DNA from 4 places in the Erwinia sp. CGal63 genome. Region 4 is predicted to be linked to each of the others. Evidence: predicted binding sites of a transcription regulator. Region 4 holds the regulator's gene; each other region holds the start of a gene.
What was found. The regulator Fur, encoded in region 4, represses iron uptake genes when iron is present. The targets are predictions, from matches to a motif close to ATAATAATGAGAACNACTATCAA.
Positions count from the first base shown of each region.

Region 1 (2,205 bases), on a different contig from region 4:
CCACCTTTGCCAGCGTCTTCGCCGGCGTGAAATTTATTCGCAACCGGCCGGACGTGCTGGGCGTCATCTCGCTGGATCTTTTTGCCGTGCTGTTGGGCGGCGCGACGGCGCTGCTGCCCATTTTCGCCAAAGATATCCTGCATACCGGCCCGTGGGGATTAGGCCTGCTGCGCGGCGCGCCAGCCGTTGGCGGTCTGCTGGTGGGCTTCTGGCTCAGCAGCCGCTCGCTGGAGCGCAACGTCGGTAAAATTATGTTTGCCTCGGTAGCCGGATTCGGCGTGGCGACGCTGGTATTCGCGCTGTCAAAGGAGCTGTGGCTCTCGCTGCTGGCGCTGTTTGCGCTGGGCGGCTTCGATATGGTCAGCATGGTGATTCGCGGTTCGCTGGTGCAGCTGGATACGCCGGACGAGATGCGCGGACGCGTCAGCGCGGTGAACTCGATATTTATCAACACCTCTAACCAGCTCGGCGAATTTGAATCGGGAATGCTGGCGGCCTGGCTGGGCGCGGCGCCGGCTGCGGCGATCGGCGGTATCGGCACGCTGGTGGTGGTGGGGCTGTGGATGGCCTGGTTCCCGAGCCTGCGCAAACGGCAGCGGCTGCACGATCCTGCCGCCAACGAAATCGCCAGCGCTCCCTGACCGCGCTATCGGCAAGCGCCGCTCATTAGCGGCGCTGTTATTCTTATCGTCGGCCCTCTTTTCCACGGCATCCGCATCGTTTTAACGCTTCGTCAGCCGGCAAGTTTCCCGTTCGACCTCACGCCGCTCCTCTTGTCTTTCCTCTTCTTTTCTGTGGGTTAACGCCTTACCACCCCGCAAAATTTCCGCGCTATTTCTTATTGCAAATGAAAACTATTATCAATAAAATTGGCAGCTCTGCAGTCCCGAGGTTATTTAGTATTAATTACATAAGGTTATGATATGACTGGCGGTTGGGAAAGCGGCGCGCAGGCGGCCTGGCGAAGCAAGCTGGCGCTGGGATCACCGGCAATCGTGACGGAAGGCGATATCTGCACCGTCACCTTTTACTGGCAAGATCCTGCCGGAACGGAACGGACTTCACCAATAAAGCGGGTATGGATTTACATCACCGGCATTACCGATCATCACCAGCAGCGCCCGCCGCAAAGCCTGCAGCGCATTAACGGCACGGCTGTCTGGCAATGGCAGATCCGCCTTCATGCAGGCTGGCGGGGAAGCTACTGTTTTATCCCCTCGGAGAGTGAAAGCGACTTTTCCGCCGCCGCGCTGCAAAGCCCGCCCGATCGCGCCGCGCTGCGCGAAGGCTGGCAAAAATTGCTGCCGCAGGCGATAGCGGATCCGCTTAATCCTCACAGCAGCTGGCGTGGCGGACGCGGCCATCCCGTTTCCGCACTCCACCTGCCGCAGGCGCCGACACAGCCGGGCTGGACGGATAACGTCGACTACGCCGCGCCGCGCTGTCTCACCTGGCAAAGCAACCGTCTGGGCAACCAACGTCGGGTCTGGCTTTTCGCCACGGGCGAAAGCCAGCCGGAGCAGCGTCCGCTGGCTATTCTGCTGGACGGCCAGTTCTGGGCGGAACAGATGCCGGTCTGGTCGGCGCTGCAGGCGGAAACCCAACGCGGCCAGCTGCCGCCAGCGGTCTATCTGCTGATTGACGCTATCGACACGCGGCATCGCGGCGAAGAGCTGACCTGCAATCCCGATTTCTGGCTGGCGGTACAGGAAGAACTGCTGCCGCAGCTTTCACAGCAGACGCGCTGGCGCGACGATCCGGCGAGCACGGTTATCGCCGGCCAGAGTTTCGGCGGCCTTTCCGCGCTCTATGCCGCACTGCACTGGCCGCAGCGCTTTGGCTGCGCGCTCAGCCAGTCCGGCTCCTTCTGGTGGCCGCACCGCCAGCGAACCGGCGAAGACGGCTGGCTGACGGAACAGCTGCTGCAGAAACGGCTCGACGCCGGAACGCTGCGTATCTACCTGGAAGCGGGCCTGCGCGAGCCGGTGGTGCTTCAGGCCAATCAGCGCCTCTGGCCGCTGCTGCAAAAAAACTGCCCGGCGCTGCACTATCGCCTGTTTGACGGCGGCCACGACGCCCTGTGCTGGCGAGGCGGCCTTATTAACGGGCTGACCACGCTGTGGCGGCCTGAATCCGGAGTATCCCATGGAACAGAGTAATCCCTTCGATCGTCCTGAGAGCCTTTTTCTTATTCTGCAAAACCCG
Region 1 covers NZ_JAKUMN010000001.1:351,364-353,568, forward strand. The annotation lists gene MKZ79_RS01425 (MFS transporter) at 1-641, shown strand, start outside; gene fes (enterochelin esterase) at 924-2,159, shown strand; gene MKZ79_RS01435 (MbtH family NRPS accessory protein) at 2,146-2,205, shown strand, end outside.
Region 1: fes (enterochelin esterase) is a predicted target of Fur. The motif match lies at 842-864, and genes of this name have one in related genera.

Region 2 (2,205 bases), on a different contig from region 4:
AATTTGAACGCTCCAAACCGCACGTCAACGTTGGTACTATCGGCCACGTTGACCACGGTAAAACTACCCTGACTGCTGCTATCACCACCGTACTGGCTAAAACCTACGGCGGTTCTGCTCGTGCATTCGACCAGATCGATAACGCGCCAGAAGAAAAAGCTCGTGGTATCACCATCAACACTTCTCACGTTGAGTACGACACCCCGACTCGCCACTACGCGCACGTTGACTGCCCAGGCCACGCCGACTATGTGAAAAACATGATCACCGGTGCTGCGCAGATGGACGGCGCTATCCTGGTTGTTGCTGCGACTGACGGCCCAATGCCGCAGACCCGTGAGCACATCCTGCTGGGTCGTCAGGTTGGCGTTCCTTACATCATCGTGTTCCTGAACAAGTGCGACATGGTTGATGACGAAGAGCTGCTGGAGCTGGTAGAGATGGAAGTCCGTGACCTGCTGTCACAGTACGACTTCCCGGGCGACGACACCCCAATCGTTCACGGTTCCGCGCTGAAAGCGCTGGAAGGCGACGCTGAGTGGGAAGCGAAAATCATCGAGCTGGCTGGTCACCTGGATAACTACATCCCGGAACCAGAGCGCGCTATCGACAAGCCGTTCCTGCTGCCAATCGAAGACGTGTTCTCTATCTCCGGCCGTGGTACCGTTGTTACCGGTCGTGTAGAGCGCGGTATCGTTAAAGTGGGCGAAGAAGTTGAAATCGTTGGTATCAAAGATACCGTGAAATCAACCTGTACCGGCGTTGAAATGTTCCGTAAGCTGCTGGACGAAGGCCGTGCGGGCGAGAACTGCGGTATCCTGCTGCGCGGTATCAAGCGCGAAGATATCCAGCGTGGTCAGGTTCTGGCTAAGCCAGGCACCATCAAGCCACACACCAAGTTCGAGTCTGAGGTTTACATCCTGTCTAAAGACGAAGGCGGCCGTCATACTCCGTTCTTCAAAGGCTACCGTCCACAGTTCTACTTCCGTACTACTGACGTGACCGGTACCATCGAACTGCCAGAAGGCGTGGAAATGGTAATGCCAGGCGACAACATCAAAATGGTTGTTACCCTGATCCACCCAATCGCCATGGACGATGGTCTGCGTTTCGCAATCCGCGAAGGCGGCCGTACCGTTGGCGCGGGCGTTGTTGCTAAAGTTATCTCTTAATTGTTGATAATTTAAAGCTGATAAAAAGAGCACTTCGGTGCTCTTTTTTTATGTCTGCAATTTGCTCTGAGGGGATAGAGCCGCAGCGCGTTCAGATTGAAATAAAAACGATTCTCATTTACAATATGGTTGTTCTCAGCGCCGGGATAAAACCATGTACGTCTGTCTTTGCAACGCCATTAGCGATAAAACGCTTCGCGAAGTGGTTCGCCGCTATCAGCCCAAATCGATTCAGCAGCTGCGCCAGCTAATACCGGTCGGTAAACAGTGCGGCAAATGCCTGCGCCAGGCGCGCGACATCATGAACGAAGAGCTGCCCAACGCGCCGCTCTATAAAGAGATCGCCTGATAAGTCCCTGCATTTTGTCCTGCTTTTTTGACTTCCCTGACAACGCATCTACGATCTGATTAACCGGAAGCGGAGGATGCAAAATGAAGGGCGATGCCAAAATCATAAGCTATTTGAATAAACTGCTTGGAAATGAGCTGGTTGCTATCAACCAGTATTTTTTGCACGCGCGAATGTTCAAAAATTGGGGACTGATGCGCCTGAACGATGTTGAGTATCACGAGTCAATCGACGAGATGAAGCATGCGGACAAATATATCGAGCGCATACTTTTTCTGGAAGGGCTGCCGAACCTGCAGGATTTGGGGCGGTTGCGCATCGGCGAGGACGTTGAAGAAATGCTGCGTTCAGATCTGACGCTGGAGCTGGAAGGCGCCAGAGATCTGCGCGAAGCCATCGCTTATGCTGATAAGGTTCATGACTATGTCAGCCGCGATATGATGATCGTCATTCTGGAAGATGAAGAACACCATATCGACTTCCTGGAAACGGAGCTTGAGCTGATTAGCAAAATCGGTATCCAGAATTATTTGCAGTCACAGATAAAACCGGAGTAGCAGTAGAGATGGGGTTCAAAAAACAGACGCCGCTGAAACAATAACTTCAGCGGCTTTTTTTCGCCTGACGCCATTTTATTCCCCGCTATCTTTATGCCCGCCGCACGACCAATCCAGGAAATGTGTT
Region 2 covers NZ_JAKUMN010000008.1:26,367-28,571, reverse strand. The annotation lists gene tuf (elongation factor Tu) at 1-1,172, shown strand, start outside; gene bfd (bacterioferritin-associated ferredoxin) at 1,327-1,521, shown strand; gene bfr (bacterioferritin) at 1,605-2,078, shown strand.
Region 2: bfd (bacterioferritin-associated ferredoxin) is a predicted target of Fur. The motif match lies at 1,268-1,290, and genes of this name have one in related genera.

Region 3 (2,205 bases), on a different contig from region 4:
CTCCAGGCTCATGCTTCCGCTCCTTTAGACTAGGGGCGATAAAGCTGCCATAGCGCGGGCTGGCTGTAAACGGGTCAGGAAAAATTGAGAAAGTTCGGGGCGTCAGACCGGCTTGAGCGTGCAGTTGCCGCAGCGTTCTACGGCCGGCAGTCGATAGCGCTGACAGCAGGTACGGCGCTGCATCTCGCCGTCGCGCGGCAGCATGGTGCGGTAAAAGGGATTATCGGCGCCGTCGGCCAGCGAACGCGAGAAGAAAAAGGCGTGCTCCAGCTCGGCGCGCAGGCTTTCGCCCAGCAGCGGAGCCAGCTCGCCCAGGAACCACGAGACGGCAAAACCGGTATTGCTCCAGATTAGTTTGCCGTTGATTTCGCCATGCTGCTCTATGCCGGTCACTATCGGCATCAGGCACTGTTGGATCAGGCGATCCATACGGCGGCGCGGACTGAGATAGCGCGCCTCTTCATCTTCCTTTACGTCAATCCAGAAAGCCGCAGGCCGACCCGTTTCGTGAAACTCAACGTGGATACGCTCCGGCGAGCAGTCCAGCGCCCGGTTTTCCAGCAGCAGCGCCATCATCAGCGGCGGCAGAAGCAGGCCCAGATACCACTGCGCCCACAGCGACTGCAGCGGCTTGTTTTCCCTTTGCAGTTCGCCGTGCTCGCGATAGATAAAATCGCCGTAGAGCGCATTCAGCCGCGCGAACTGCTCAGGCTGAGACCACTGCTGCAGCGTAAGCGCTTCGGCGGGCGGCGCGTCGTTAAGCTTTATCGTCTCCAGGAAATAAGCGCGATGCTCGCTGAAGAGCGCGCGCAGCGAACCAGCCAGCGGACGATGGCTCTGCAAAAAGATGAGCGGGGAAGCGGCTGACTCGGGTACCTGACGACGAAGCGTGCTCATGGGTTATCCAGCATCAATCTAAGTGGGAAAACAAATGATAATCGTTCTTGATTGTATCTGAGGCGCAGCGGACAAACAAGCGTCATTTGGCGCGCCGATCGCGCGCGTAATAATCCCGGAATGCGTTAATTTGCATTAATGACGTAATCAAAAAAAGAGACGGTTCTTTTCTCGCTGCCATTAATTTGCATTTAAGAATTTTTGCAGAGAGAAATAATGGCTCAGGGAGAGGAATAATAAAACCTGTAGCCGATTTTAGCGCGGATGCGCATAAAGGAAATCTGAAAAAATCCGCCGAATGCGGCTATGTTCGCAGGCGATAAATCAAATAACAATATTAAGGCAAATTATTTCGCCGACCCGTAGCGGTCAGGTCGGCGAATCTATTAAAGTGCGTCCGCCGGTCTGGACAAATCTTGTCGGTCAACCTCTTCCCAGGAGAGAATAGTATTTCGGCCGCGATTTTTTGCCAGATAAAGCGCGCGATCGGCATTGGCGATCGCGCTGTCAAAATCCTCATCGATTATCGGAGCAAAACCGGCGCTGAGAGTGACATGCGTGGCGACGCGTTCATTAAAAAGATGAGGAATATCCAGTTCATGAATATAGTGGCGGATACGCTCCGAGAGCTTCATGGCGATGGCTTCGTTCACGTTGGTCAGCAGCACCAGAAACTCTTCTCCGCCGTAGCGCGCCACAATATCGCGGGAGCGTACCGCGTCGCGGATGGCGATGGAAACGCGCGCCAGCGCCTGGTCGCCCATCGCATGACCGTAGTTATCGTTGTAGGCTTTGAAATGATCGATATCCAGCAGCAGGACAAAGTGGTTACCTGCATGATTATCAAAGATATTTTTTAATCTGTTCATCAGCCCGCGACGGTTATAGAGGCCGGTCAGCGGATCGAGCATACTCAGGTCGCTCCAGGCCTCTTTCTCTTCATAGAGCTGGTTGACGAGGCGACGGGTAAAGCGGTCGCGCCGGCGCTGCAGCATATGGTTGAGCGTAAAGCCCACCAGCGGCAGCAGGATAACAAAGGCGATAAGCAGCGTATCCTGACCGCGATCCAGCACGATGATCGTGGCCGAAGGCGGCGCGGTGTGCAGGCAAAACGCCAGCAAGTTATCATTCAGCGCAATTGCCGCGATAAAAAAAGCGCTAAAGAGGCTGAGCAGCAAAAAGCTGTTGTCAAAATAGAAAACTAATTCAAATGAGCGAACGATCTGCCATGCCCAAAGCAGACCCGTGGTTAGCGCGGCGATATATAATAGCGGAAATTTCCATCTGGGACGCAAAAGCATCCATAAC
Region 3 covers NZ_JAKUMN010000003.1:317,590-319,794, forward strand. The annotation lists gene MKZ79_RS12795 (YbaK/EbsC family protein) at 1-12, opposite strand, end outside; gene fhuF (siderophore-iron reductase FhuF) at 103-897, opposite strand; gene MKZ79_RS12805 (GGDEF domain-containing protein) at 1,284-2,205, opposite strand, start outside.
Region 3: fhuF (siderophore-iron reductase FhuF) is a predicted target of Fur. The motif match lies at 932-954, and genes of this name have one in related genera.

Region 4 (2,205 bases):
GCAAAAATGATCCAGAAGCAGCTCGGTAAAGAGGTGGCTGAAGTTCATGATATCGCTAAAAGCAGCAAAGAAGACCTTGAAGCCTTTGATATTTTGCTGCTGGGCATCCCAACCTGGTACTACGGCGAAGCACAGTGCGACTGGGATGATTTCTTCCCGACGCTGGAAGAGATCGACTTCAACGGCAAGCTGGTGGCGCTGTTCGGCTGCGGCGATCAGGAAGACTACTCGGAGTACTTCTGCGACGCGATGGGCACCATCCGCGACATCATCGAACCTAACGGTGCGGTGATCGTAGGTCACTGGCCTACCGAAGGTTACCACTTCGAAGCTTCTAAAGGGCTGGCGGACGACAATCACTTCCTGGGCCTGGCCATCGACGAAGATCGCCAGCCGGAGCTGACCAACGAACGCGTTGAGAAGTGGGTCAAACAGATCTCTGACGAACTGCAGCTGCAGGATATCATCGAAGCCTGACAGCCTGGCCCACTGGGTTAACCACAGTGGGCCAGCGGTTTTTCCTATAGCAGTAATAGATACATATTTGTAACTTTTACCCTCAAAACGGTAGAATAACCCTGCTTCGTTTCCGCTTCGCCAGTATTTGGCATCGGAAGATCGAACGGATAACCCAGCGTACATGGGTGCTTGCTTTTTCGGACGTAACGACTTCGTAATCCTTACATCCTCTGATGGTTTTGCATCTCCGCTGTGGTTTCTTCAAGGCATCGGTTCTATAATGAGACGCTCAGCTTTTGCGTCGACCGATGCTCACGGCTTTTCAGCCACTTAGTGACCAGTAAAGTAACAGGACAATATCCGCATGACTGACAATAACACCGCATTAAAGAAGGCCGGCCTGAAAGTCACGCTTCCTCGACTGAAAATTCTGGAAGTGCTTCAGGAACCAGAGTGCCATCATGTCAGTGCGGAAGACTTGTATAAACGCCTGATCGATATGGGCGAAGAGATTGGCCTGGCGACGGTTTACCGCGTTCTGAACCAGTTTGACGATGCGGGGATCGTTACCCGCCACAACTTTGAAGGCGGAAAGTCCGTTTTTGAACTGACCCAACAGCATCATCACGATCACCTGATCTGCCTGGACTGCGGCAAGGTTATCGAGTTCAGCGATGAGTCGATTGAATCCCGCCAGCGTGATATAGCGACGAAACACGGTATCAAGCTCAGCAACCACAGCCTTTATCTCTACGGCCACTGTGCTACCGGCGACTGCCGTGAAGATGATACGCTGCACGACAAGTAAGCTAATTTAAAAACAGAAAACCGGCGATCGCTCGCCGGTTTTTTTTCGTCTGAGAAACGGTTATTTCAGGTTTTCCACGCGGCTGAAGCGCTTGCCGTCGCTGCTGACGGCGCGAATCATGACTTCGCCTGCAACATTCGGACGAGCGTTATCCTGATAGCGCTGCCAGCTTTTGCCGCCGTCCAGCGAGTAGTCGATAGCAAGACCGGGCAGCGCGATATTGGCTTCCAGCCGGCCTTCGACAATGCGCGCGCCCGGCTGCGGCAGACGGTAATGGATACCGGCTTTATCCATCTTCGCCAGTTCACGCTGCCCCAGCAGATTGGCGTAGCGCTGCCAGTCGCGGTTAAGCGCGGCCTGATCGACATGGTGCGTTTCGCCGCCCTTGTATTCACGTCCCGCCTGATAGGTCTCTTCCCAGGCCGCACGATGCCAGCCACGCTCCGCCACGGAAATAGCGCGAGGGAAAATCATCGCTTCCATCTGCTCATCGGTACGCACGGTTTCGCTCCAGAGCTGGGCTGAGATGCCATAGGCGCCCGGCCACGGTTTGTCGGATTTAGCGCTGAAGTAGTTGCCGTCGCGATCCACCGAGGTTTCCGCGTTCTGCGGCATATTGTCCGGCGCGAAGCTGAACATTTTACGCTCGTCGTTGAAGCGCGTGCCCCAGTAATAGCCTCGCTCGTGCGGATTCACCTCGTAAGGGAAATCCATATAGAGATAGTCCGGATTGGAAACGGTGACCTCGTAGCCTTTGTTAGCCCAGTCGTTAACGCTGTCGAAGCCGCCCCAGAAGAGCGTATCCCAGAAGTTGACGCCGACGCGTTTGGTGGCGAAATCTGCGGCGCCCTTCGCGTCCTTCAGGCCATCCTGCCACGCCTGCATTTTCTCAATACCGTGCGCGTTAACGCTCTCGCTGACTTTTTTGCCGAAATAGC
Region 4 covers NZ_JAKUMN010000006.1:38,143-40,347, forward strand. The annotation lists gene fldA (flavodoxin FldA) at 1-477, shown strand, start outside; gene fur (ferric iron uptake transcriptional regulator) at 824-1,267, shown strand; gene MKZ79_RS17030 (beta-N-acetylhexosaminidase) at 1,328-2,205, opposite strand, start outside.